One region of the Enterobacter sp. B79-1 genome, then DNA from elsewhere that is predicted to be linked to it. Evidence: predicted binding sites of a transcription regulator. Region 1 holds the regulator's gene; the other holds the start of a gene.

The links. The regulator Fur, encoded in region 1, represses iron uptake genes when iron is present. The targets are predictions, from matches to a motif close to ATAATAATGAGAACNACTATCAA.
Region 2: the regulator Fur is predicted to act here: its motif matches at 2,266-2,288, upstream of exbB (tol-pal system-associated acyl-CoA thioesterase).

What each region holds. Positions count from the first base shown of each region.
Region 1 covers NZ_JBYAZJ010000001.1:1,418,571-1,433,252, reverse strand. Annotated here, with positions in the region: gene nagE (PTS N-acetyl glucosamine transporter subunit IIABC) at 1-1,483, shown strand, start outside; gene glnS (glutamine--tRNA ligase) at 1,663-3,330, shown strand; gene chiP (chitoporin ChiP) at 3,777-5,174, shown strand; gene chiQ (ChiQ/YbfN family lipoprotein) at 5,222-5,548, shown strand; gene fur (ferric iron uptake transcriptional regulator) at 5,651-6,097, opposite strand; gene fldA (flavodoxin FldA) at 6,389-6,919, opposite strand; gene ybfE (LexA regulated protein) at 7,075-7,362, opposite strand; gene ybfF (esterase) at 7,491-8,264, opposite strand; gene seqA (replication initiation negative regulator SeqA) at 8,448-8,996, shown strand; gene pgm (phosphoglucomutase (alpha-D-glucose-1,6-bisphosphate-dependent)) at 9,021-10,661, shown strand; gene potE (putrescine-ornithine antiporter) at 10,806-12,119, opposite strand; gene speF (ornithine decarboxylase SpeF) at 12,116-14,314, opposite strand; gene speFL (leader peptide SpeFL) at 14,569-14,673, opposite strand.
Region 2 covers NZ_JBYAZJ010000004.1:78,028-92,709, forward strand. Annotated here, with positions in the region: gene AC2T6E_RS13255 (ESA_00282 family adhesion-associated protein) at 1-50, opposite strand, end outside; gene AC2T6E_RS13260 (hypothetical protein) at 155-559, shown strand; gene AC2T6E_RS13265 (cytoplasmic protein) at 540-989, shown strand; gene exbD (TonB system transport protein ExbD) at 1,043-1,468, opposite strand; gene exbB (tol-pal system-associated acyl-CoA thioesterase) at 1,473-2,204, opposite strand; gene metC (cystathionine beta-lyase) at 2,457-3,644, shown strand; gene yghB (DedA family general envelope maintenance protein YghB) at 3,787-4,446, shown strand; gene AC2T6E_RS13290 (AraC family transcriptional regulator) at 4,495-5,394, opposite strand; gene yqhD (alcohol dehydrogenase) at 5,590-6,753, shown strand; gene dkgA (2,5-didehydrogluconate reductase DkgA) at 6,859-7,686, shown strand; gene AC2T6E_RS13305 (YgiQ family radical SAM protein) at 7,770-9,941, opposite strand; gene ftsP (cell division protein FtsP) at 10,093-11,505, opposite strand; gene plsC (1-acylglycerol-3-phosphate O-acyltransferase) at 11,565-12,302, opposite strand; gene parC (DNA topoisomerase IV subunit A) at 12,468-14,682, opposite strand, start outside.

The DNA of each region.
Region 1 (14,682 bases):
TGCTATCCATGCAGGCGGTGAGTGGATCGTCTCTGCGGGTGCAATGGGTGCAGGCATCTTCGGCTTCATTAACCGTCTGCTGATCCCAACCGGTTTGCATCAGGTACTGAACACCATCGCCTGGTTCCAGATTGGTGAATTCACCAACGCGGCAGGTGCGGTATTCCACGGCGACATCAACCGCTTCTATGCGGGTGACGGCACCGCGGGTATGTTCATGTCTGGCTTCTTCCCAATCATGATGTTTGGTCTGCCGGGCGCTGCGCTGGCAATGTACCTGGCTGCGCCAAAAGCGCGTCGCCCAATGGTTGGCGGTATGCTGCTGTCCGTTGCGATTACCGCGTTCCTGACTGGCGTAACCGAACCGCTGGAATTCCTGTTCATGTTCCTGGCTCCGCTGCTGTATCTGATGCACGCGGTGCTTACCGGTATCAGCCTGTTTGTGGCGACTCTGCTGGGCATCCATGCTGGCTTCTCCTTCTCCGCAGGCGCAATCGACTATGTGTTGATGTACAACCTGCCAGCGGCAAGCAGTAACGTCTGGATGCTGGTGGTGATGGGCCTGATCTTCTTCGTTGTCTACTTCCTTCTGTTCACTGCGGTTATCCGCATGTTTAACCTGAAAACGCCAGGTCGTGAAGATACCAGCGACGAAGTGGTGACCAGCGAAGCCAACAGCAATACCGAAGAGGGTCTGACTCAGCTGGCGACCAGCTATATCGCTGCCGTCGGAGGGACTGACAACCTGAAAGCCATTGATGCCTGTATTACCCGTCTGCGTCTGACGGTAGGTGACTCGGCGCGCGTAAGCGATGCAATGTGTAAACGCCTTGGCGCATCGGGCGTCGTTAAACTGAACAAACAAACTATCCAGGTTATCGTGGGCGCCAAAGCGGAATCCATCGGTGACGAAATGAAGAAAGTGGTTGCCCGTGGCCCGGTAGCGGCGGCCTCAGCCGACAGCGCGCCTGCATCGACGGCAGCCCCGGTAGTGAAGCCGCAGGCCGTGCCTAACGCCGTGACGGTGGCAGCGCTGGTTTCCCCGGTTACGGGTGACGTGGTTGCCATTGAGCAAGTACCTGACGAAGCGTTCGCCAGCAAAGCGGTCGGTGACGGCGTGGCCGTGAAGCCAACGGACAAAATCGTTGTGTCTCCTGCTGCCGGTACCATCGTGAAAATCTTCAACACTAACCACGCGTTCTGCCTCGAAACGGAAAAAGGCGCGGAGATCGTTGTCCACATGGGTATCGATACCGTTGCGCTGAACGGCCAGGGCTTTACTCGCCTGGTGGAAGAGGGTGCAGAAGTAGTGGCAGGCCAGCCGATTCTGGAAATGGATCTGGACTTCCTGAACGCCAACGCGCGCTCGATGATCAGCCCGGTCGTGTGCAGCAACATCGACGACTTCAGCGGTCTGGTTATCCAGGCGAAAGGTCAGGTGATTGCGGGCCAAACGCCACTGTATGAGATTAAAGGCAAGTAATCGCTCCTGAGTAGAGTCATGCCTTAAGCGGCGGGGGATATCCTCCGCCGCTTTTTTTTGCAGCAAACGCCCCCATTATTTTCATCTGATACGTATTTTCCGTAACTAAGGGTTGTCACTACGTCCGGCTTATAAGATCATATGCCGTTATACGTTGTTTACGCTTTGAGGAATCCACGATGAGTGAGGCAGAAGCCCGCCCGAGTAACTTTATTCGTCAGATCATCGATGAAGATCTGGCCAGTGGTAAGCACACCACAATTCATACCCGCTTCCCGCCGGAGCCGAACGGCTACCTGCATATTGGGCATGCAAAATCTATCTGCCTGAACTTTGGTATTGCGCAAGATTATCAGGGCCAGTGCAACCTGCGTTTCGATGACACCAACCCAGTAAAAGAAGACATCGAATACGTTGAGTCCATCAAGAACGACGTGCAATGGCTGGGCTTCAGCTGGTCTGGCGATATCTGCTACTCCTCTGATTATTTCGATCAGCTGTACGCCTACGCTGTAGAGCTTATCAACAAAGGTCTGGCGTATGTGGATGAACTCTCTGCTGACGAAATCCGTGAATACCGCGGCTCGCTGACCGCGCCGGGCAAAAACAGCCCATACCGCGATCGCAGCGTAGAAGAGAACCTGGCACTGTTTGAAAAAATGCGTGCCGGTGGCTTCGAAGAAGGCAAAGCGTGTCTGCGTGCCAAAATCGACATGGCCTCTCCGTTCATCGTGATGCGCGATCCGGTGTTGTACCGCATTAAGTTTGCGGAACACCACCAGACCGGTAACAAGTGGTGCATCTACCCGATGTACGACTTCACCCACTGCATCAGCGATGCGCTGGAAGGCATTACGCACTCTCTGTGTACGCTGGAGTTCCAGGACAACCGCCGTCTGTACGACTGGGTGCTGGATAACATCACCATTCCTGTGCATCCGCGTCAGTACGAGTTTTCTCGTCTGAACCTGGAATACACCGTGATGTCCAAGCGTAAGCTGAACCTGCTGGTCACCGACAAGCACGTTGAAGGCTGGGATGATCCGCGTATGCCGACCATCTCCGGTCTGCGCCGTCGTGGCTACACCTCTGCGTCAATTCGCGAGTTCTGCAAACGTATCGGTGTCACCAAACAGGACAACACCATTGAAATCGCTTCTCTGGAATCCTGCATCCGTGAAGACCTGAACGAAAACGCCCCGCGCGCGATGGCGGTGATCGACCCGGTTAAACTGGTTATCGAAAACTACCCGCAGGGAGAGAGCGAGCTGGTGTCTATGCCTAACCATCCGAGCAAGCCGGAGATGGGTACCCGCGACGTGCCGTTCAGCGGCGAAATCTGGATCGATCGTGCTGACTTCCGCGAAGAAGCGAACAAGCAGTACAAGCGTCTGGTGCTGGGCAAAGAAGTCCGTCTGCGTAATGCATACGTGATTAAAGCTGAGCGCGTTGAGAAGGATGCAGAAGGTAACATCACCACTATTTTCTGTTCTTACGATGCAGAAACGCTGAGTAAAGATCCTGCTGATGGCCGTAAGGTGAAGGGCGTTATTCACTGGGTGAGCGCTTCCCACGCGCTGCCGGTTGAGATCCGTCTGTATGACCGTCTGTTCAGCGTGCCTAACCCAGGTGCGGCTGACGATTTCCTGGCGACCATTAACCCGGAATCACTCGTTATCAGGCAGGGTTACGCTGAGCCGTCCCTGAAAGCGGCTGAAGCGGGTAAAGCGTTCCAGTTCGAGCGTGAAGGTTACTTCTGCCTGGACAGCCGTTACAGCACCGCAGAAAAACCGGTATTTAACCGTACCGTCGGCCTGCGTGACACCTGGGCTAAGATCGGCGAATAATATTGCTGCTCTGGTCAAGGAGAAACAAACGCCGCTTATTGCGGCGTTTTTTTTATTTAATGATCATGGTATTAAGCCAGGGCTTAAAGATAAGCCACTAAAATATCAGGTCAATGAGGTGCTACTTATTTTTCTAAAAAAAGTTTGTATTTTTACGAAATACAAAAAGGATGAAAAATAAACAGCGAATACCTGCGCTACCCGCTGAAATTTCTGATATTTCCCCGCCAATTCTCGCTCTCCTGTAAATGTTACAAAGCACTACGAATTATGTGCACTTCGTCATAATCCTGACTTTTGCCCACGGAAAAGCATTGATAATTCGCGTCGCGAAAAATAACCTAAAGGCGGTAGTTAATTCGAGGGTATTTCTAACTACCCCTGACCTTTTGGTCTTTTATATTTTCGCCGTTGAGGCGTTTTAATTCGTCAAAGAGGAATAATCTATGCGTACGTTCAGTGGCAAACGTAGTGCGCTGGCGCTGGCTATCGCCGGTGTGACAGCAATGTCGAGCCTGGCGATCACCCCAGAAGCTAAGGCAGAAGGTTTCATCGATGATTCTACCCTCACGGGCGGTATTTATTACTGGCAGCGTGAGCGTGACCGTAAAGACGTCACTGAAGACAAATACAAAACCAACCTTTCGCACTCTACCTGGAACGCCAACCTGGACTTCCAGTCAGGCTATGCCGCGGATATGTTCGGTCTGGATATTGCTGCCTTCACCGCCATTGAAATGGCTGAAAACGGCGACAGCGGACACCCGAATGAAATCGCCTTCTCCTCCAGTAACAAAGCGTATAAAGAAGACTGGTCTGGCGATAAAAGCGGTGTCAGCCTGTACAAGGCAGCAGCGAAATTCAAATACGGCCCGGTGTGGGCGCGTGGGGGCTATATTCAGCCAACCGGTCAAACGCTGTTAGCGCCGCACTGGAGTTTTATGCCGGGTACCTACCAGGGCGCGGAAGCCGGGGCTAACTTTGACTACGGCGATGCGGGCGCGTTGAGCTTCTCCTATATGTGGACCAACGAGTACAAAGCACCGTGGCACATTGAGATGGACAAGTTCTACCAGAACGATAAGAAAACCAAAGTCGATTACCTCCACTCGCTGGGCGCAAAATACGACTTTAAAAACGACCTGGTCCTGGAAGCTGCATTTGGTCAGGCGGAAGGGTATATCGATCAGTATTTTGCTAAAGCCAGCTACAAATTTGATGTTGTGGGCAGCCCGCTGAGCACCAGCTACCAGTTCTACGGCACGCGCGATAAAGCCAGCAATGGCACCGTTAACGATATCTATGACGGCACTGCATGGCTGCAGGCACTGACCTTCGGCTACAAAGTGGGCCAGGTCGATTTACGTCTGGAGGGAACATGGGTGAAGGCAGAAGGGCAGCAGGGCTATTTCCTGCAGCGTATGACGCCAACCTACGCGTCCTCTAACGGTCGTCTTGATATCTGGTGGGATAACCGCTCTGACTTCAACGCCGATGGTGAAAAAGCGCTGTTCTTCGGCGCAATGTATGACCTGAAAAACTGGAACCTGCCTGGCTGGGCGGTGGGTGCATCTTACGCTTACGCCTGGGACGCAAAACCTGCGGATATGGCGACACCGGACGCGTACTACGATCCAAACTATCGTCTGAAAGAGTCTTCTTACAGCCTGGATGCGATCTACACCCTGCAGGATGGCCGCGCGAAAGGCACGATGTTCAAACTGCATTTCACGCAGTATGACAACCACTCCGATATCCCGAGCTACGCGGGCGGTTACGGCAACATCTTCCAGGATGAACGTGACGTGAAATTCATGGTTATCGCGCCATTTACTATCTTCTGATGAACACACCGGCGGGCAACGTCCCGCCGGTATGGAGACTGCACATGATGAAAAAAATCGTAATCGTCGCGTTGCTGGCATCAGGGCTGGTGGCGTGTGCTCAGACTGAGGCACCAAAAGAAGATTCCCGCCTGAAGGAGGCCTATAGCGCCTGTATCAATACAGCGGAAGGGTCGCCGGAGAAAATCGAAGCCTGTCAGAGCGTGCTGAACGTGCTGAAGAAAGAGAAAGCGCATGAGCAGTTTGCGACGCAGGAAAACGTCCGCGTGATGGATTACCAGGCCTGCATTCAGGCGCGTAAAACCGGTAACGATCAGGAAGTGGCGAAGCGTTGCGATAAGATCTGGAGCGATATTCGCAGTAACAATAAATAAGTTGCTTTACGCCCGGTGGCGCTGCGTCACCGGGCTTTTTTTTGCCCAAAAACAGGCAAAAAAAAGCCAACCTTACGGCTGGCTCAGAGTATAAACACGATATTATTTCGCGTCGTGCGCGTGGTCGTCTTCACGGCAATCGCCTTCAGCACAGTGACCATACAGGTACAGGCTGTGGTTGGTCAGGCGAATACCGTGACGTGCGGCGATTTCACGCTGGCGTGATTCGATGGAATCATCGCTGAATTCAATAACCTTGCCACAATCGAGGCAGATCAGGTGATCGTGATGGTGCTGCTGGGTCAGCTCGAAAACGGATTTGCCGCCTTCGAAGTTATGACGGGTAACAATGCCCGCGTCATCGAACTGGTTCAGCACACGATACACGGTTGCCAGCCCAATCTCTTCACCCATGTCGATAAGACGTTTGTAGAGGTCTTCCGCACTGACATGGTGATTGTCTGGCCCCTGAAGCACTTCAAGGATTTTTAACCGAGGAAGCGTTACTTTCAGGCCAGCCTTCTTTAATGCGGTATTGTTGTCAGTCATGCGGAATCTGTCCTGTTGCTAAACGATTCACTTCTAAAGAAGAAGTGACAGAAAATGCACTTGGGATAATGCGTCTCATTATAGAACTGCCATGACTAAATGAAAACTGCAAGTCTCAAGCAAAGTATGCTTATAAAAACGTGGTATCACCAACAAACTTGTTCGATGGCATCCACTTTTTACCAGGGGGATATTGTACAGGTCTGAACGAAAAAGTTAAAAGTTTGTAGCAATTAATTTAATCGGTTTTACCTGGTAAGCGGGCGCAACCGGAGTTGCGCCACCGGGAAATCAGGCGTTAAGAATGTCGTCGAGGTTCAGTTCTTCGCGAACCTGCTTAACCCATTTCTCAACGCGTTCAGCGGTCAGTTCCGGCTGACGGTCTTCGTCAATTGCCAGGCCGACAAAGTGGTCGTCGTCTGCCAGGCCTTTAGAGGCTTCAAAGTGGTAACCCGCCGTTGGCCAGTGGCCGACAATCACCGCACCGTGTGGTTCAATGATGTCGCGGATGGTGCCCAGTGCGTCACAGAAGTATTCTGCGTAATCTTCCTGATCGCCACAACCGAACAGCGCGACCAGCTTACCGTTGAAGTCAACTTCTTCCAGGGTTGGGAAGAAATCGTCCCAGTCACACTGCGCTTCACCGTAGTACCAGGTCGGTATACCCAGCAGCAGGATGTCATAGCCTTCGAGATCTTCTTTGCTGCTCTTGGCGATGTCGTGCACATCGGCAACGTCTTTACCGAGCTGTTTTTGAATGTTTTTTGCGATATTTTCGGTATTGCCGGTATCACTGCCAAAGAAAATGCCGATGATTGCCATGAGTAAAATAACCTCTTGAAACTTAATGGTATGGTGGCGCAATTTGTCCACGGATAAGGGCAATAATAGCAGAACAGGCAACCCTGCGGAAACAGCTATCGCGCAGGACTGCACTCTGTGCTACATGAAAAGGGTCATAAAGGGGATTTTCAGACTTATGCCTTGCTGCGCAATGTCTCAAGTTGGGTGATTAACATCTCTTCAATCAGTTCGCTGCGGCTGATGTTACGCGCCTCGGCCAGCTCATTTAGTGCATCGACAGCATCGGCGTTCAGCTTCAGTTCGACACGCTTAAGCCCACGATTTTTATCGCGTTTAAGCTGGTTGCGTTTATTAATACGCAGCTGTTCATCGCGCGAGAGCGGATTCGTTTTCGGTCGTCCCGGTCGACGCTCATTCGCGAACAGATCTAGTGTCGTACGGTCCGTTTGTTCTTTGGCCATGATTCTGAGACTTCGGGGGAAATACGCCGCCCTGCTAATGCCCGGGCGATAAGCGCGCCATCATACATCACCGAAAACGGCACGCCAACGACTGGAAGCCCACAACCTTCCAGTCGCTCTCTTTTTAATCAATTTGCAGTATCAGAGAGATAGCGACGAATGGCGCGCAGCACGGCGTCCGGTTTTTCGGCGTGAACCCAGTGCCCGGCACCGGCGATCACATGGGCGCGAGCCTGCGGGAATTGGGCCAGCAGCGTGTCGCGGTAGGCATCGGTAACGTAAGGCGAGTTTCCGCCGCGAATAAAGAGGGTAGGGTGTGGCCACGCGGGGACGTTTCCCCAGCCCACGATGTTGTTGTATTGCTCCCAGAGCACCGGCACGTTAAAACGCCATTGCCCGTCGACAAACGACTTCAGCAGGAACTGCACGACGCCTTCTTCATCCAGATGCTCACGCATCACGGCGGCGGCCTGTTGGCGTGTTGCGACGCCCGCTTCTGTGACCGCATTAATAGCGGCGAAAATCTCATCGTGACGGCGGACGTTGTAATCCACAGGCGCGACGTCAATGACAACCAGCCCGTTGATACGCTCTGGCGCGAGCGCCGTCAGGGCCATCACCGCTTTGCCACCCATGGAATGCCCGATCAGCGTTACCTTCTGCAGGTTATGTGCATCCAGCGTATCCAGCAGATCCTGCGCCATCGCCGCGTACGTCATCTCGTCGGAACGCCCGGAAAGACCGTGATTGCGCATATCAACCTGTAAAATATCGTGGTCGGAAACCAGATCGCGCGCCAGCACGCCCAGGTTATCGAGGCTGCCAAACAGCCCGTGAACCAGTACGATGGGAGAATTATTGTTCGGCGATTGTGCAGATTGCGCTCGGGTATTCAATTTCATGGCAAAGTTCTTTTTTTACGTATGTCAGGTTAGGGTATCATGTTGACCATTCTGCCGCCCGGCTGCAAGGATCCAGTTTAATCTGACTTTTGCCGCCTGCCGGGTTTGACGCTATCCGCTGTTGGGATTTGACCTTATAATCCCAACGACTTGTATTCAGATAAGATATCGCACTGGATTAAGATGAAAACAATCGAAGTTGATGACGAACTCTATCAGTTTATTGCCAGCCAGACGCGGCATATCGGGGAGAGCGCGTCCGACATTTTACGGCGTATGCTTAAAATTTCCGCCGCCTCACAGCCTGCTACCCCTGTCACAAAAGATGTCGTGTCTCAGCCGAGCGTTGTTGCACAAGCAAAACCTGCCGTAATACCGGCAAAAGATAAAGTGCGCGCAGTACGTGAACTGCTGCTGTCTGATGAATACGCAGAGCAGAAAAAGGCGGTTAACCGCTTTATGCTCGTGCTGTCTACACTTCATTCACTGGATAACAAAGCGTTTGCTGAAGCGACCGAGTCGCTGCACGGTCGCACCCGCGTCTATTTCGCGGGCGACGAACAGACGCTGTTACAAAATGGCAATCAAACCAAACCTAAACATGTCCCTGGCACACCGTACTGGGTCATCACCAATACCAATACGGGCCGCAAGTGCAGCATGGTTGAACACATCATGCAGTCCATGCAGTTCCCGGCGGAATTGATTGAAAAGGTTTGCGGTACAATTTAACCCTTGCATCAAAAGGACCAGGCAATGGCAAATCACAGCCGTGCAGGCCAACCTGCACAACAAAGCGATTTGATTAACGTCGCTCAACTGACCGCGCAGTATTACGTGCTGAAGCCGGTCGTGGGCAACGCAGAACACGCAGTGAAGTTCGGCACATCTGGTCACCGCGGTAGCGCGGCGCGCCATAGCTTTAACGAACCGCACATTCTGGCCATTGCCCAGGCCATCGCGGAAGAGCGCGCCAAAAATGGCGTCACCGGTCCATGCTACGTGGGGAAAGATACTCACGCCCTGTCTGAACCGGCGTTTATTTCCGTACTGGAAGTGCTGGCAGCGAACGGTGTGGATGTGATTGTTCAGGAGAACAACGGTTTCACGCCAACGCCTGCGGTCTCTAACGCAATCCTCGTACACAACAAAAAAGGTGGCGCTCAGGCTGACGGTATCGTCATTACGCCATCTCATAACCCGCCAGACGACGGTGGCATTAAATACAACCCGCCTAACGGTGGCCCGGCAGACACCAACGTCACCAAAGTGGTGGAAGACCGTGCGAACGCCCTGTTAGCCGACGATCTAAAAGGCGTTAAACGTATCTCTCTGGATGCCGCCATGGCGTCCGGTCATGTGAAAGAGCAGGATCTGGTTCAGCCGTTCGTGGAAGGGCTGGCGGATATCGTCGATATGGCGGCCATCCAGAAAGCCGGTCTGAAGCTGGGCGTGGATCCGCTGGGCGGCTCCGGTATTGAATACTGGAAGCGCATCGCAGAGCATTACAAGCTGGATCTGACCATCGTGAACGATCACGTCGATCAGACCTTCCGCTTTATGCACCTCGATAAAGACGGCGCGATCCGCATGGACTGCTCCTCCGAGTGCGCGATGGCGGGTCTGCTGGCGCTGCGTGATAAATTCGACCTGGCGTTTGCTAACGACCCGGACTACGACCGTCACGGTATCGTCACCCCTGCCGGGCTGATGAACCCGAACCACTATCTGGCCGTCGCCATTAACTACCTGTTCCAGCATCGCCCGCAGTGGGGCAAAGAGGTGGCTGTTGGTAAAACGCTGGTCTCCTCCGCGATGATCGACCGCGTGGTCGAGGCGCTGGGCCGCAAGCTGGTGGAAGTGCCGGTGGGCTTCAAGTGGTTTGTTGACGGTCTGCACGACGGCAGCTTCGGCTTCGGCGGTGAAGAGAGCGCGGGCGCGTCCTTCCTGCGCTTCGACGGCACGCCGTGGTCAACCGATAAAGACGGCATCATCATGTGCCTGCTGGCGGCGGAAATCACCGCGGTCACCGGTAAGAACCCGCAGGAACATTACAACGCGCTGGCGGAGCGTTTTGGTGCGCCAAGCTACAACCGTATTCAGGCTAGCGCGACGTCAGCCCAGAAAGCGGCCCTGTCCAAACTCTCTCCGGAGATGGTCAGCGCAAGCACCCTGGCGGGAGATCCGATCACCGCGCGTCTGACGGCGGCGCCGGGCAACGGTGCGTCTATCGGTGGTCTGAAAGTGATGACCGAGAACGGCTGGTTCGCTGCGCGTCCATCCGGTACGGAAGATGCGTACAAAATCTATTGCGAAAGCTTCCTCGGCGCTGAGCACCGTCAGCAGATTGAGAAAGAAGCGGTAGAGATTGTTAGTGAAGTGCTGAAAAACGCGTAAGTCGTGATCTGGTGCGGGCTGATGCCCTCACCCCGGCCCTCTCCCACTGGGAGAGGGAGAAAACATTAAAAACGGCAACCCTTGGGTTGCCGTTTTGCATTGACCTCGTAGGCCCGGTAAGCGCTAGCGCCACCGGGCTTTTTTTTAACTGTGCTTATTCTTCAATTCAAACCGCGGTGACACCAGACCGTACAGCGTCCAGCCCATAAAGGTCACCATCGCGCCATACAGCATCGCTTCCTGGCCGGATGAGTAGAGCGCGTAGAAGCTATAAATCGCCCCAATCAATGCTACTACGTTCGCAACCTTCGCCTTGCGTGGATCAACCTTCGCGACTTTCTGAATAATCACCAGCGCCGCCATCGACAGAATGTACGGAATGATATTTGTCACAACCGCCAGGTTGACCAGCACGTTGAACTGGCTGTTCAGCGATGGGCTAATGGTCATCAGCGACAATCCGCTCTGGAAGATGACAATCGCCAGCATGCCCTGCACCGGCGCATCGGCTTTGCTTACGCGGGAGAAGATTTTCGGGAAATAACCTTCATCTGCGGAGGATTTAAACACCTGCGCAATGGTGAACTGCCAGCCGAGAAGGGAACCGCAACAGGACATCACCATCAGACCCATAATCACTTTCCCGACTTCCGGCGTGAACATCTGCGCGAAAGCCAGCCCGAACGGCGCCGTGGAGTTTGCCAGATCCATATTCGGTACGATGCCCGCAATCACGTTAGTCGAGACGATATAGATCACCGCCGCGCCCAGCGTGCCGCCGAGGACCGCAATCGGCACGTTCTTTTCCGGATTCTCTACCACTTCCGCGTTCGCGCAGGCGGATTCCAGACCGAGGAAGGCCCACAGCGTCATGGCGATAGAAGAGCCCACTGCGGTAAAGAACGGCACGTGGTGCGGGTTCCAGGAGTTGGCGTACAGCGTCGGGCTAAACCAGAACCAGCCGATGATGCACAGGCCGACAACCGGGATAATCACGCCCCAGACGGTGATGCTGCTGAGCTGTCCGGTGATACGCGCGCCGCCAAAGTTAGCCACGGTGCAGATCCACAGCACCCCGATGGTCGCCAGCCCAATCTGTACCGGGCTGAGCGTCGCGCCAAACAGCTCCGTACCGTAACCCACCGCGGAGATGGCAATCGCCACGTTGGCGATCAGCAGCGACACCCCGTAGGTATAGTTGGCCATAAAGTTGCCCGACTTGCCAAAGGCGTATTCGGCATAGCCGCCCATGCCGCCAGACTTACGGCTGAACATCCCGCACTTGGCAAACGCCCACGCCAGCGCCATTGAGCCGACTGCCGTCACCAGCCAGGAGATGATAGAGATGGTACCCACCTCTGCCAGCTTGGTGGGCAGCATGATAATCCCGGAGCCCATCATGTTTACCATGGTGAGGATAGTCAGCTGCACCACACCCATCTTATTGGACTTGCTCATAATTTTTCTCCTTTCAGCAGAGATGGCTGAGCGGCGGGTTGTTTAATGACGTAGCAGCGAACCTGTTTTCGACCGTCACACTCCTCGACGTACACGCCCTGCAGCTCCGGCGCGAAGCCCGGCAGAAGGTTGATGCCTTCTTCCAGCGCGGCAAAATAGCGCAGTACAGAACCGCCCCAGACTTCACCCGGCACAACGCACAGCACCCCCGGTGGATAAGGAAGCGCACCTTCAGCGGCGATACGGCCTTCTGCGTCACGCAGTGAAACCAGCTCGACCTCACCGCGCAGATAGGCATAGTTCGCCTCTTGCGGGTTCATCATGACGCGCGGGAAGTGAGACTTGCGGAACATCTCTTTCTGTAGCTGTTTCACGTTGTGGCGGGCGTACAGGTCATGCATCTCCTGACAGATCTGGCGCAGGGTGTAACCGGCGTAACGCTCCGGATGCTGTTTGTAGAGAGAAGGCAGAACTTCTTTCAGCGGTACATCGCTCTCGAGCAGTTTTTCGAAGCGCACCAGTTGAGCAACCAGCTGCTGCAGTTTTCCCATGTCCTCCGCAGGCGTGAGCAGGAACAGGATCGAGTTGAGATCGCATTTCTCCGGCACGATGCCGTTTTCACGCAGGAAGTTGGCGAGGATAGTGGCGGGCACGCCGAAGCCCTCATATTCCCCGGTGCGGGCGTTGATGCCCGGCGTGGTCAGCAGCAGCTTGCACGGGTCGATAAAATACTGGTGCTCAGCGTAGCCTTCAAAGGCGTGCCAGCGTTCACCCGGCACGAAGTGGAAGAAGCGCAGATCGGTCGCAATGTCCGCCGTGTCCCAGCTTTCCCACGGACGGCCATCCACCGTTTCCGGCACGAACGGGCGCAGATACTGACAGTTCTCCAGGATCAGCTTGCGCGCCTCGATACCGTTCACCACGCAGTCCATCCACATGTTGCGGCCGCTCTGGCCTTCATGCATACGGGCGTTGATGTCCAGTGCGGCAAACAGCGGATAGAACGGGCTGGTGGAGGCGTGCATCATAAAGGCATTATTCAGCCGCTTATGCGGGACATAGCGTTGTTGCCCTTTGATATGGCTGTCTTTCTTGTGGATTTGCGAAGTCTGCGAGAAACCTGCCTGCTGTTTGTGCACGGACTGAGTGACCAGGATCCCCGGGTCGTTTTCATTCAGCTCAAGCAGCAGCGGAGAGCAGTCGGCCATCATCGGAATAAACTGCTCGTAGCCCACCCAGGCAGAGTCAAACAGGATGTAATCACACAGGTGCCCAATCTTATCCACCACCTGACGGGCGTTATAGATGGTGCCATCGTAGGTACCCAGCTGGATCACCGCCAGACGGAACGGACGCGCATCGCGTGCACGGCCAGGCGCCACCTCTGCCACCAGCTCGCGTAGATAATTTTCTTCAAAGCAGTGGGCGTCAATGCCGCCAATAAAGCCGTATGGGTTGCGCGCGGTTTCCAGATAGACCGGCGTTGCGCCAGCCTGGAGGAGGGCACCGTGATGGTTAGATTTGTGGTTGTTACGGTCGAACAGTACCAGGTCGCCCGGCGTGAGCAGGGCGTTTAGCACCACTTTGTTGGATGACGAGGTGCCATTCAGCACGAAGTAGGTCTTGTCGGCATTAAAGACTTTTGCCGCATGCTGTTGGGCGATGCACGGCGCACCTTCATGAATGAGCAGATCGCCCATTGCGACGTCAGCATTACACAGATCGGAGCGGAAAAGCGTCTCACCAAAGAAGTCGACAAAATGATTACCGGCTGGATGACGGCGGAAGAACTGTCCTCCCTGATGCCCCGGGCAGTCGAACGCGCTGTTGCCCTGTTTAACGTAATCGACCAGGGCGCGGAAGAACGGTGGGCGAAGCTGGGTTTCGTACTTCAGTGCAGCCGCTTCCAGCTGGCGTCCGTAAAAATCGTTGCTGGTGTCTGAATACTCAAATACGCCATGAATGCGCGATAAATAGTCTGCCGGAATGAATTCTTCTTTGTGCGTCGCGACAAAAACAGGAATGCCAAAACCGGTGGCTTCTATTTCGTCCAGAATACCGCTGGCAATATCCGTGACCGCCAGAACAATGGCGGCAACATCAATATAATCAGAAGCGCGGACATCCACCAGTTCACGCTGGGTAGTAAAGCAATCCGGACATGCACGGCTGGCTGCGATTTTTAAACTTTTCATCTTTCTCTCTTTATTTTAGGTAATAAGCGTCCCTCGATTTCTGGCAAGAAAGAAATCGATAATTTTCCGGAAAAAAAGCAAAGGATGACCGCTGATTAAAATCAGTGAATTGCTTTTTTGATGATTGAAATTCAGTCCGCCCGGTGCGGATGAGTCTGAATCAAGATGAGTGAGCGCACGAGATCACAGGCAATAGCCTGTAAAGTAAGGTGTTTTAGGACGGCCTGTAAGCGAGTGCGCCAGAAGTCGAAGGACTACCGGGCATTAAAGAGATGAAAGTCAAAGCAGTTTCGGTGGGCAAACATCATGATATGTGTTGTCCGCCTTATATGGGGCATTAAACGATTGTTGTTTTCCATGTTTCATTT
Region 2 (14,682 bases), on a different contig from region 1:
CCAGCGGTCAGTAATAGTAATGTGATGACCGTAAAGAAAATGCTGTTCATGGGTAGGCTCCATTTTTTTTGATTTTAAAATTGCCTCATGTTATTGTCAACGAATCTCACGCCTTTACCAACCCCACCCTGTTGAAATTAAAGGAAATTAAAAAATGCTGCCCGACAGTCTCGTCCCGGCTAAGTACCACATTGCGCCTGTGGAACAGCAACCGACGAAAGAAGAAAAAGAGGCTAATTTTACTCAGGGAAAAAGAAAGCTCTCCGATTTCGAGTCTGACATATTAATTGGTGTTTCCCGAACGGGCAAATCCCGTAATATGGTATTGGAGGAGCACGACCGCCATATTAAAGACCGTTTATTTCGCGCTGTGAAAATTGAAGCCTTAGCGCACCTGCTGAATGACCTGCAAGCCGAAGGTGAAATAGATGCCCAGCAGCTCAGTCAAATAATGGCTGAAAAGACCAAAGAAATAAACGAAATGGGTAATGAAATTTGGCTTAATTTAATTACTCGAGAAAAAAATGCCCCAATTTTTTATGACTTCGGGGAAGATTAACGTGAAACCAGTTAATGATAATAATGTCTATTTGACTTTAGATGATAAAAAAAGCGATGAATTTATCTTAAAGCAAAATCTCGAAGCATTAAAAAAGAGTAAAAATGAAGAGATGACGCGTATTACCCAGGATCTGGTATCGATCCCGGCCGCGCTCGTGCGCCTGAAATGGCAGAACCGCCGCGAAATATACCCGTTACAGGTGAAAGAAGAGATCTACGGTGCCGTGATGAATGCCATCATCGAGCAGCGCCCGGAGCTGAAAGAGAAGCTTCTGGGACGTCTGGAGGCCAATTATCAGTATCTGCTGGCGAGAGAGACCGCGACGCTGCGCCTGACCCGTAAACTGTCTGAGGGGGATTATCACACCTCAAACGTCACCCACGTCGCGCTTGACGAAGACGTGCACACCGACCCCTTGCAGAAGTAAACGACAGGCTTAGCGTTTTGCAAAAAAAAGCTGACTTTCGTCAGCTCTTCGTTTTATTTCGCGGTCGCTTTTTCTTCGCCGACCAGACCAATCTTCAGGTACCCCGCCTGATGCAGCGTGTCCATTACCTTCATCATGGTTTCATAATCAACGGTTTTATCCGCACGGAAGAAGACCGTGGTGTCTTTCTTGCCGCCGGTAAGCTGATCCAGCGCCGGAATGACTGACGCATCCGTTACCGGGTCGTTACCCAGGAACATGGATTTATCCGCTTTCACCGACAGATAGATAGGCTTTTCCGGGCGCGGCTGCGGCTGGCTGGACGAGGCCGGGAGATTCACCTTCACGTCGACCGTCGCCAGGGGTGCAGCCACCATAAAGATAATCAGCAGAACCAGCATGACGTCGATAAACGGCGTCACGTTGATCTCATGCATTTCACCGTTATCGTCCAGATTTTCGTTTAGACGCATTGCCATACGATCAACCTACGCGCAGTTTAGAGGCCGCATGCACCGGTTTAACGGAGCTGGCGTTGAGGTCCAGGTCACGGCTTTGCAGCAGCAGAACCTGTGCAGCAACGTCACCGAGCGTGGCTTTGTAGCTGCCAATCATACGCGCGAAGATGTTATAGATTACGACCGCAGGGATCGCGGCAACCAGACCAATGGCCGTTGCCAGCAGCGCTTCTGCGATGCCTGGTGCAACTACCGCCAGGTTAGTCGTTTGAGTCTGCGCGATGCCGATGAAGCTGTTCATGATGCCCCAGACGGTACCGAACAGGCCGACGAACGGAGAAATCGCCCCGATAGTCGCCAGATAACCATTACCGCGACCCATATGACGACCGACGGCAGCTACGCGGCGTTCCAGACGGAAGCCGGTACGTTCTTTAATGCCTTCGTTATCTTCACTGCCTGCGGAGAGTTCCAGCTCGTTCTGTGCTTCATTAACTAACATGCTGGTCAGGCTTTTCGCATGGAAGGATGAGGTCATATCAGAAGCCTGATCCAGAGAGCGGGCTTCGGCCAGCTGCTGCTGTTCGCGCTTAAGGCGGCGCTTCTGAGAAAGCAGCTCGGCGCTCTTGCTGAAGAAAATTGCCCAGGTGACAACGGACGCCAGAATCAGGCCGATCATCACAATCTTAACCACGATGTCAGCATGTTGATACATGCCCCAAACGGAGAGATCCGTCTGCATCAAATTATTACCCACTCTGTATCTCCAGGACGCAAATCACAAAATCTGAGCGTAATAATATCAAAACGTCGTCGAATTGATAGTAGTTCTCATTAGTATTTACATAGTGCCGTAATTTTCGCTCACATTCCTTGCGCTTACGCAGTAAAAATTTCTTATGCGTATTTTTCATAATATTTTCTGCTTATTCGATAAGCATCCGGGTGCACATTTTTACAATCGTGGTAGTCTGGACGTCCAGACGTATAAAACACAGGGTTAGCGAACATGACAAAGAAGCATCTTGATACCACGCTGGTGCAGGCAGGACGCAGCAAGAAATACACCCAGGGATCGGTAAACAGCGTGATTCAACGCGCTTCCTCGCTGGTGTTTGATACGGTTGAGGAGAAAAAAATCGCCACGCGCAACCGCGCGAAAGGTGGACTGTTTTATGGTCGTCGCGGCACGCTAACACATTTTTCTCTGCAGGACGCCATGTGCGAGCTGGAAGGCGGCGTGGGCTGTGCACTGTTCCCCTGCGGCGCGGCGGCGGTTGCCAACACCATTCTGGCGTTTGTGGAACAGGGCGATCATATCCTGATGACCAACACCGCCTACGAGCCAAGCCAGGATTTCTGCACCAAAATCCTCAGCAAGCTCGGCGTGACCACCGGCTGGTTTGACCCGCTGATCGGGGAAGGCATTGCCGAACTTATTCAGCCAAACACGCGCATTGTGTTCCTGGAATCTCCCGGCTCAATCACCATGGAAGTGCACGACGTGCCTGCCATCGTTAAGGCCGTGCGCAGCAAAGCGCCGGATGCGATTATTATGATCGACAACACCTGGGCGGCAGGCGTGCTGTTTAAGGCGCTGGAATTCGATATTGATATCTCGATTCAGGCGGCGACAAAATACCTGATTGGGCACTCGGACGGCATGATTGGCACGGCGGTCTCCAACGCGCGCTGCTGGGATCAGCTGCGTGAAAACGCCTATCTGATGGGGCAAATGGTGGACGCAGACACGGCCTACATGACCAGCCGGGGCATCCGCACGCTGGGGGTTCGTCTGCGTCAACACCATGAAAGCAGCCTGAGCGTTGCCGAGTGGCTGGCGCAGCATCCGCAGGTGGAGCGCGTGAATCACCCTGCGCTGCCGGGCAGTAAAGGTCACGAATTCTGGCAACGTGACTTTACGGGCAGCAGCGGCCTGTTCTCCTTCGTGCTGAAAAAGCGGCTGAACAACGACGAGCTGGCAAGCTATCTGGATAATTTTACCCTCTTCAGCATGGCCTACTCCTGGGGCGGCTTTGAATCCCTGATCCTGCCTAACCAGCCGGAACAGATTGCGGCCCTGCGCCCTGGCGGCGAAGTGGACTTCAGCGGCACGCTGATTCGATTGCATATTGGTTTAGAAAATGTGGACGATTTAATTGCGGATTTGTCAGCAGGGTTTGAACGTATCGTGTAGAGTGCAGGCTGAAAATGTACTCCTGGACGTTTTTGTGAACACTGCAAGCAGAAAAGTCTGCATGAGTTGCGTCCGCGATCAACCCCAGCGGGCCAATTCGGGAGTACAATAGCGTTATATCTGCTGTTCCACAGGAAAGTCCATGGCTGTTATTCAAGATATTATTGCGGCGCTCTGGCAACACGATTTTGCCGCGCTGGCGGATCCGCACGTCGTGGGGATTGTTTACTTCGTGATGTTCGCGACGCTGTTTCTGGAAAATGGATTACTGCCCGCCTCGTTTCTCCCCGGTGACAGCCTGCTTCTGCTCGCAGGCGCGTTAATCGGCAAGGGAGTGATGGACTTCACGCCGACGATGGTGATCCTCACGTCAGCCGCCAGCCTGGGCTGCTGGCTGAGCTATTTACAGGGCCGCTGGCTTGGGAATACGCGCGTCGTAAAAGGCTGGCTGGCGCAGTTGCCGCATAAATATCATCAGCGCGCGACCTGCATGTTTGACCGGCACGGCCTGCTGGCGCTGCTCGCCGGGCGTTTCCTGGCATTTGTTCGCACGCTTCTGCCCACCATGGCGGGCATTTCCGGCCTGTCGAACCGCCGTTTCCAGTTCTTCAACTGGCTGAGCGCCCTGCTGTGGGTTGGTGTAGTCACCACGCTCGGCTACGCGCTGAACATGATCCCGTTTGTGAAACAGCATGAAGACCAGGTGATGACCTTCCTGATGGTGCTGCCGATGTTCCTGTTGGTGGCGGGGCTGGTAGGGACGATTGCGGTGGTGATTAAGAAGAAGTACTGCAGCGCATAATTTAACAAAGCCGGGTGGCGCTAACGCTTACCCGGCCTACGTTTCCCCTCAGGCGCCCTGCATGGTTCTTATACGTGACGCATCCTCTCCCGGCGTGACGCCGAAATAGCGCTTAAACTCCCGACTGAACTGCGACGCGCTTTCGTAACCCACCCGCATTGCCGCCGCGCTGGCCTTCATGCCGTCGTGGATCATCAGCATACGTGCCTTATGCAGTCGGTAGGTTTTGAGGTACTGCAGCGGCGAAGTACTGGTCACCGATTTAAAGTTATGGTGAAACGCCGAGACGCTCATGTTCGCTTCCGCCGCCAGCTGGTCGACGCTGAGGTTTTCCGTGTACTGGCTTTCGATACGCTTGAGCACGCGGCTAATCAGGCTGAAGTGGGTCTGTCGGCTCACCAGCGCCAGTAACGCACCGCCTCCCGGCCCCAGCAGCACATGGTAAATAATTTCACGGATAATCTGCTTGCCGAGAATACGCGCGTCCAGCGGCCTTTCCATCACGTCCAGCAGACGCTCAATGGCGCAGAGGATCTCCTCCGACAGCGTCGCTGAGTTAATCCCGCTTGCCGCCATCGAAGGCTGGAAGAACTCGTCTTCACCTATCTCCATCAGCAGCTCCTGCAGCTGAAGAATATCGACGTTGACGCGAATACCGGCCAGTGGAACCGCCTCTGTCGCGAAGGTTTCACATTCGAAGGGTAAAGGTACTGTCAGAAGCAGGTATTCATTGGTGTCGTAGCGGAACACGCGCTCGTTGATATAGCCAATTTTATGGCCCGAGAAGAGAAAAACGATGCCCGGCTGGTACATCACCGGCGTGCGCGTCCCGGGCTGCGTGCCGTAGAGCAGACGAATGTCCGGCAGCAGATCGCTGGCATAATTATCATTATCTATCAATCTCTTAATCTGCGCAGTGAGCTGATGGCAGATCGCTTCACGGTTCATATTACGTTACTCCGGGTACGGTTTCCGACGCTGACAGTGTGCGTCGTTTTTCGCGCTTTCTCCAGCGCTCTGTAGAAATGGGCAAGACATCGGCAGGAATGTGCATTGAGGACGTAGCCCTGGAAAGCCACAATGTGCAGCATCAGGTAGCCCTCCGCGCCACCACGGTTTTTCACCCACTAAAGGGAACGAGCAATGAATAACTTTAATCTTCACACCCCAACCCGCATTCTGTTTGGTAAAGGCGCCATCGCCGACCTGCGCGCGCAAATCCCCGCTGACGCCCGCGTGCTGATCACCTACGGTGGCGGCAGCGTGAAAAAAACCGGCGTGCTGGATCAGGTTTACAGCGCCCTGGACGGTCTGGACGTGCGTGAGTTCGGCGGCATTGAGCCAAACCCGTCTTACGAAACGCTGATGAACGCGGTGAAAATCGCCCGCGAAGACAACATCACCTTCCTGCTGGCGGTCGGCGGCGGTTCCGTGCTGGACGGCACCAAGTTCATCGCGGCGGCAGCGCACTACGCTGACGGCATCGATCCGTGGCACATTCTGGACACCCGCGGCAGCGACATTAAAAGCGCCATCCCGATGGGCTCCGTGCTGACCCTGCCAGCGACCGGTTCTGAATCCAACAAGGGCGCGGTGATCTCCCGTAAAACCACCGGTGACAAACAGGCCTTCATGAACGAACACGTTCAGCCTGTGTTTGCCATTCTGGACCCGGTGTATACCTACACCCTGCCTGCGCGTCAGGTGGCGAACGGCGTGGTCGATGCCTTTGTTCATACCGTTGAGCAGTACGTCACGTATCCGGTCGATGCCAAAATCCAGGATCGCTTCGCGGAAGGCATTCTGCTGACGCTCGTCGAAGACGGCCCGAAAGCGCTGAAAGAACCGGAAAACTACGACGTGCGTGCCAACGTGATGTGGGCGGCAACCCAGGCGCTGAACGGCCTGATCGGCGCTGGCGTGCCGCAGGACTGGGCGACCCACATGCTGGGCCACGAGCTGACGGCGATGCACGGTCTGGATCACGCCCAGACGCTGGCGGTCGTTCTGCCTGCCCTGTGGAATGAAAAACGCGACACCAAGCGTGCCAAGCTGCTGCAGTACGCCGAGCGCGTGTGGAACATCACCGAGGGTTCTGACGATACGCGTATTGATGCCGCCATCGAAGCGACCCGCAGCTTCTTTGAAGGCCTGGGCGTCCCAACGCGTCTGTCTGGCTACGGTCTGGACGGCAGCTCCATCCCTGCCCTGCTGGCAAAACTTGAAGAGCACGGCATGACCCAACTGGGCGAACACGGCGACATTACGCTGGACGTCAGCCGTCGCATTTACGAAGCGGCGCGCTAAGCGTTTTTGCCCTCCCGACTTTCGTTTTTTGACATTTCGTCCAGACTTAATGCACACCCCATCGTCGGAGTCCCCCTCCGACGATGCGCACCTGAAGGAGGAAAAATGGCAAACCAAACCGTAATCAAGCTGCAGGACGGCAACGTGATGCCCCAGCTGGGGCTAGGTGTATGGAAAGCCGGTAACGACGAGGTCGTCTCCGCCATTCATAAAGCCCTGGAAGTCGGCTATCGGTCGATTGATACCGCCGCCGCGTACAAAAACGAGGACGGCGTGGGGACCGCATTGGCCAGCGCTGGCGTCCCCCGCGATGAGTTATTCATCACGACTAAACTGTGGAACGACGATCAAAAGCGCCCCCGCGAAGCCCTGCAGGAGAGCCTGGAAAAGCTCCAGCTCGATTTCGTCGATCTCTGGCTGATGCACTGGCCGGTTCCGGCTATCGATCACTACGTTGATGCCTGGAAAGGGATGATTGACCTGCAAAAAGAGGGGCTGGTGAAAAGCATCGGCGTCTGTAACTTCCAGGTGCATCACCTGCAGCGTCTGATTGATGAAACCGGCGTTGCGCCTGTCATCAACCAGATTGAGCTGCACCCGCTGCTGCAACAGCGCCAGCTTCATGCCTGGAATGCCACGCATAAGATCCAGACCGAATCCTGGAGCCCGCTGGCGCAGGGCGGCGAAGGGGTATTTGATCAGAAAATTATCCGTGAGCTGGCGGATAAATACGGCAAAAGCCCGGCGCAAATCGTCATTCGCTGGCATCTGGATAATGGACTGGTGGTGATCCCGAAATCGGTCACGCCGTCGCGCATCGCCGAGAACTTCGACGTCTGGGATTTCCGGCTGGATAAAGATGAGCTGGGTGAGATTGCGAAGCTGGATAAAGGTAAACGTTTAGGCCCGGATCCGGATCAGTTTGGCGGTTAAGTGCGTAAAAAAGCCGGGTGGCGGCTTCGCCTTACCCGGCCTACGTGTCGACATAAAAACCCCGGCTTGCCGGGGTTTTTTATTTACGCTTTGCGCTTCACGGGCTTCTTCACACTCGAATTACCGTTCGAACGCTGATGCACAATCGGCGTGTGCTTGGTCAGCGCCGGGCGCGTATTACGGTTCTGGCGACGCGCTTCGCGCATCTCATCCAGCGTCGGGGCCGGTACCAGGCAGTCGCGGCGCGAGCCGATCAGGTGTTTTTTACCCATATCTTCCAGCGCCTGACGGATCAGCGGCCAGTTTTTTGGATCGTGGTAACGCAGCAGCGCTTTATGCAGACGACGCTGTTTATCCCCTTTCGGCACCACCACCTCTTCACTCTTGTAGCCAATCTTACTCAGCGGGTTCTTGCCGGTGTAATACATGGTCGTCGAGTTGGCGAGCGGTGACGGATAGAAGTTCTGCACCTGGTCCAGACGGAAGCGACGCTGCTTCAGCCACAGCGCCAGGTTGACCATGTCCTCATCGCGCGTGCCCGGGTGGGCGGAGATGAAGTATGGGATCAGATACTGCTCTTTACCCGCCTGCTTAGAATAGGTGTCGAACAGCTCTTTAAAGCGATCGTAGCTGCCCATGCCCGGCTTCATCATTTTCGACAGCGGGCCTTCTTCGGTATGCTCCGGGGCAATCTTCAGATAGCCGCCGACGTGGTGCGTCGCAAGCTCTTTGATGTAGCGCGGATCTTCCACGGCGATGTCGTAACGTACCCCGGAAGCGATCAGGATCTTCTTGATGCCCTTCAGGTCGCGCGCGCGGCGGTAGAGGTTGATCGTCGGCTCGTGGTTGGTGTCCATGTGCTCGCAAATGCTCGGATAGACGCAGGAGAGGCGACGACAGGTTTGCTCCGCGCGCGGCGACTTGCAGCGCAGCATGTACATGTTTGCGGTTGGGCCACCGAGATCGGAGATCACGCCGGTAAAGCCCGGCACCGAGTCGCGAATCGCTTCGATCTCATTGATGATCGAATCTTCAGAGCGGCTCTGGATAATACGGCCTTCGTGTTCGGTAATGGAGCAGAAGGAACAGCCGCCGAAGCAGCCACGCATGATGTTGATCGAGAAGCGGATCATCTCATACGCCGGGATACGGGCGTTGCCGTACGCCGGGTGCGGCACGCGCTTGTACGGCAGCGCAAAGACGCTGTCCATCTCTTCGGTGGAAAGCGGGATCGCCGGTGGGTTGATCCAGATAAAGCGTTCGCCGTGCTTCTGCATCAACGCGCGGGCGCAGCCCGGGTTGGTTTCATGGTGCAGAATACGGGACGCGTGCGCGTAGAGCACCTTGTCGGCTTTCACCTTCTCGTAGGACGGCAGCAGCACGTAGGTCTTTTCCCACGGTTTCGGGCGCGGCGGCTGCACAACGATAGCCTTCGCTTCCGCTTTTTTCGGCTCAACCGGTTTGTTATCGGCACACGGCAGATCTTCGCCGTACGGGTGCGGGATCGGGTCGATTTTGCCCGGCATATCAATGATGCGGGAATCCACCCCGCTCCAGCCCGGCAGCGCCTCTTTCACCATGAGCGCGGTATTGCGCACGTCGCGGATGCTACTCACCGGTTCACCCTGCGACAGACGGTGCGCCACTTCCACCAGCGGACGCTCGCCGTTACCGTAAATCAGCATGTCGGCCTTGGAATCCACCAGCACCGAGCGGCGAACGGTATCCGACCAGTAGTCGTAATGCGCGGTACGGCGCAGGCTCGCCTCAATGCCGCCCAGGATCACCGGGACGTCTTTCCAGGCTTCTTTACAGCGCTGGGTATAGACCAGGGTGGCGCGGTCCGGGCGTTTTCCCGCCACGTTATCCGGCGTGTAGGCGTCGTCATGGCGCAGCTTACGGTCGGCGGTATAGCGGTTGATCATCGAGTCCATGTTGCCTGCGGTCACACCGAAGAACAGGTTCGGTTTACCCAGACGCATAAAGTCGTCTTTGCTGTTCCAGTCAGGCTGGGAGATGATCCCCACACGGAAGCCCTGCGCTTCGAGCATACGACCACAAATCGCCATACCAAAGCTCGGGTGGTCAACGTAGGCATCGCCCGTGACCAGAATGATGTCGCAGCTATCCCAGCCCAGTTGGTCCATCTCTTCCCGGGACATCGGCAGGAACGGCGCCGGTCCAAAGCAGGCCGCCCAGTACTGGGGCCAGGAGAAGAGGTCACGATCCGGCTGGATCAGGGAAATTGCGCTCATAATGCTTCCGAAGAAAAAATAGACAAAAGGGCGGGGATTATACGCTGGAACAATGTGGGAAATGAAGGGGTATTTATTGCCCGGTGGCGCTACGCTTACCGGGCCTACGGGCCTGTAGGTCGGGTAAGGCGAAGCCGCCACCCGACTCGTTTTACGGTGCTGGATTCACCAGCATCTGCCCCACGGAACCCCTGTCCATCATCTCCAGCGTCTGGCTATGGAACAGGAACGGGAAGTGCGGCCACGAAGGCTGACCATAGTAGACGAGCAGTTCAACCTGACCATCCACCCAGACGGTGTCTTTCCAGCCGCGATCTTCCGGGAACGGCATTGCGCCGTTGACGTTGCGGATCAGGAATGACACCCCTTCAATATGGAACGACTGCGGCATATCCGAACGGACCGTCCAGCGCTCCCAGGTGCCCTGCTGCGCGGTAATGTCGATACGGTTCACATCCCACAGCGCGCCGTTGATGCCCGGATCGTCGCCCAGGCTGATATCACGGCTGCGCACCGGCGAGCCGCTCATGATCTCCTGCGGCAGCAGGCGCATTGGCAGGCTATCGGTCACCAGCGGCAGCAGACCGGTTGGGCGCAGGGTTAATACCAGCGTAGAGACCAGAATGCTCGACGGCTCAAAGAACCCGCGAATGCGGTCAACAATGCTCGCCGCTTCACCACAGGTGACGGAGACTTCATCCCCGTTGGTCATATCCACCAGGATTTCACGACGTTCACCCGGCGAGAGCGCCAGCTGTTTAACGGAAACCGGCGCGGGTAAAAAACCCTGATCGCCTGAAATCACGTGCAGCGCGCGGCCGTCGCTCATCTGCAGCTGATAGCGGCGCGAGTTGGAGGCGTTCAGCAGACGCAGGCGCACCCAGCCACGCGAGACTTCGACATACGGGCTTTGTGCGCCGTTGACCAGCAGCGTATCGCCGACGAAGCCGCCGCTACCCGGCTCGCTGTATTCCGGCGTACCGAAGTTATCGAGGCGTTTATCCTGAATAATGACCGGGAAATCATCCACGCCGTAGTGATTCGGGATCGGCAGCGATTTACTCACCTCATCCTCAATCAGCCACATCCCGGCCAGGCCGTTGTAGACCTGCTGGGCGGTGCGGTTCGGCGTATTGGCGTGGTACCACAGCGTGGTCGCGCTCTGGCGTATAGGAAGGACGGGCGCCCAGTCGGCGTTTGGCGACATCATGCGCGCCGCGCCGCCGATCAGCGGCCCCGGCACCTGCAGCCCGCTGACGGTCATCGCGACATTTTCAGTCGTCCGGTTACTGTAAATCAGCTTAACGTCATCGCCGTTCCACACGCGAATGGTTGGGCCAAGGTAGCGCCCATTGATTCCCCATATCTGCGCGCGCGTTCCCTGAGTAAAGGACCAGTGGCTACGCTGTAGCGTGAGGAAAAGCGGCTGCCCGCGACGGGATTCAATCAACGGCGGAATGGGCAGCGGCTGTTGCTGCCCGGCGGCGCTGGCTGTCCGCGGTATCGCACCTGCACAAAGGGCGATCCCCGAAGCCTGAATAAACTGACGCCGACTGAATGACATATAAGCTCCATCTGAAACGACTAACAACGCGGGAATTCGTTTTCCCTTATAACGCCGGGTTAGATCTTACCGGCGGCTTCTCTCTCTGCGACTTCTTTGTCGAGCAACGCAATATGCTGAGCCATCAGCTCACGGCAATGGGCTGCCAGTTCGCGCACCTGATCTTTGCCATATTTACTGGTATCCACCGGCGGCAGCATTTCGACAATGACCAACCCGTTATTCAGGCGGTTAAGATTAATCTTATTAGAAGTATTTGAAACACACACAGGAATAATTGGAACACCTGCCGCAATTGCAGCATGAAACGCACCGGTTTTAAACGGCAGCAGGCCACGACCGCGGCTGCGCGTCCCTTCCGGGAACATCCAGATTGAGATTTTGCGTTTCTTAAAGTGATTCACCACTTCCGCAATAGTGCCATGCGCTTTGGCTCGATTATTACGGTCAATCAACAAGTTACCCGTCAGCCAGTAGAGCTGACCGAAAAACGGGATCCACAACAGACTCTTTTTCCCCACCGTCACGGTTGGCGGCAGTACGATGTTTGCGGCGGTCACCATATCGTAGTTGTTCTGATGGTTAGCGATATAGATGGCGTTGCCGAACTGCTCCGCGCCTTCCGGCAGGCGTTTTTCCACCTTCAGACCAAACAGCGGCGCAAGGCGGCCAAACATATGGCCAAAGGTGGCGACATGTTTAGGATTACGCGGACTGAACAGGCAATAGATGCAGCCGAAAACACAAACCAGAATGCAGTAGATAACGGTAAGAATGAGACGAACAATGTATAGCATAGCGACCTCTGAAGCCCTGACAGCTGACAATTATACTTCACCTGTGGCCAGGTAAGGACTTTATTACGAGCGCGTATTGTTAATCGCAACGCACGAATTAACAACGATTTTACGGGAAATTTTCGTGAAATGCCCCCCTCCGGAACGGAGGGGGGAGGCGTTACGTTACTCTTCGCTGTCGCCCGCGGTGCTGCGCACAGGAGAGTCAATCTCCACGCGGTCGATACGCTGCAGGCCACGCATCAGCGAGCCGCGACGACCGCGCTCGCCAACAACCTTCTGCAACTCTTCCGGACGCAGTTTGATTTTACGCTTGCCGACGTGAATCGTCAGCGTGCTCTGCGGTGGGAGAATGAAGAGATGCGCCAGGCCATCCTCGCCTTTCGCCGCTTCCGCTGACGGGATGTTGATGATCTTGTTGCCTTTACCTTTCGACAGCTCCGGCAGGTCGCTGACCGGGAACATCAGCATACGCCCGGCAGAGGTGATCGCCAGCAGCATGTCGCTCTCGTTCTCAATCACCAGCGGCGTCATCACGTGGGCGTTGTCCGGCAGGCTAATCAGCGCTTTACCGGCGCGGTTACGCGACACGAGATCGTTAAAGGTACAGATAAAGCCGTAGCCCGCATCGGAGGCCATCAGCAGTTTTTGGTCATCCGCTTCCATCAGCATATGGTCAACCGTCGCGCCCGGCGGGAGCGTCAGCTTGCCGGTCAGCGGTTCACCCTGCCCGCGCGCGGAAGGCAGCGTGATCGGGTCGATGGCGTAGCTGCGACCGGTGGAATCGATAAACGCCACCGGCTGGTTGCTCTTGCCTTTCACCGCCGCTTTGAAGCTGTCGCCCGCTTTATAGCTCAGGCCCGGCGCGTCGATATCGTGGCCTTTAGCGCTACGCACCCAGCCGCTCTGCGACAGCACAATGGTCACCGGCTCGGACGGCTGCATGTCGTGCTCGTTCATCGCCTTCGCTTCTTCGCGTTCGTGCAGCGGAGAACGACGGTCGTCGCCAAAGGCTTCGGCATCCGCCTGCAGCTCTTTCTTCAGCAGGGTATTCATCTTGCGCTCGGACGCCAGAATCGCCTGCAGCTGATCGCGCTCTTTTTCCAGCTCGTTCTGCTCGCCGCGGATCTTCATCTCTTCCAGTTTGGCGAGATGACGCAGCTTCAGTTCGAGGATGGCTTCGGCCTGGGTTTCGCTGATGCCAAAGCGCGACATCAGCGCGGGCTTCGGCTCGTCCTCGGTACGGATGATCTCAATCACTTCGTCGATATTGAGGAACGCCACCAGCAAACCTTCGAGGATATGCAGGCGCTTAAGCACTTTTTCCAGACGGTGGTTCAGACGACGGCGCACCGTATCGCGGCGGAACGTCAGCCATTCGGTGAGGATCTCCAGCAGGTTTTTCACCGCCGGGCGACCGTCAAGGCCAATCATGTTCAGGTTGATGCGGTAGCTTTTTTCCAGATCGGTGGTGGCGAACAGGTGGTTCATCACCTGCTCCATGTCCACGCGGTTGGAACGCGGGACGATCACCAGACGGGTCGGGTTTTCGTGATCCGATTCGTCGCGCAGGTCGTCCACCATCGGCAGTTTTTTATTGCGCATCTGGGAGGCGATCTGCTCCAGCACTTTGGCACCGGAGACCTGATGCGGCAGCGCGGTGATCACCACAGCGCCGTCTTCTTTATTCCACACCGCGCGCATGCGTACGGAGCCGCGACCGTTCTGGTAGATTTTGCGGATTTCCGCGCGCGAGGTGATGATCTCGGCTTCGGTCGGGTAATCCGGCCCCTGCACGATATCCAGCAGCTCGTCCAGCGAGGTTTTCGGCTGTTCAATCAGGGTGATGGCGGCTTTCGCCACTTCGCGCAGGTTGTGCGGCGGAATGTCCGTCGCCATACCGACCGCGATACCGGTGGTGCCGTTCAGCAGGATGTTCGGCAGACGCGCAGGCAGCATTTTCGGCTCCTGCATCGTACCGTCGAAGTTTGGCACCCAGTCAACGGTTCCCTGACCCAGCTCGCCCAGCAGCACTTCGGCATATTTAGACAGGCGGGATTCGGTATAACGCATCGCCGCGAAGGATTTCGGATCGTCCGGCGCCCCCCAGTTCCCCTGCCCGTCCACCAGCGGGTAGCGGTAAGAGAACGGCTGCGCCATCAGCACCATCGCTTCATAACAGGCGCTGTCACCGTGCGGATGGTATTTACCCAGTACGTCACCGACGGTACGGGCGGATTTCTTGAACTTGGCGCTGGCGCTCAGGCCCAGTTCGGACATCGCATAGACGATGCGGCGCTGAACGGGCTTCAGGCCATCCCCGATAAACGGCAACGCCCTGTCCATGATGACGTACATGGAGTAGTTCAGGTAGGCGTTT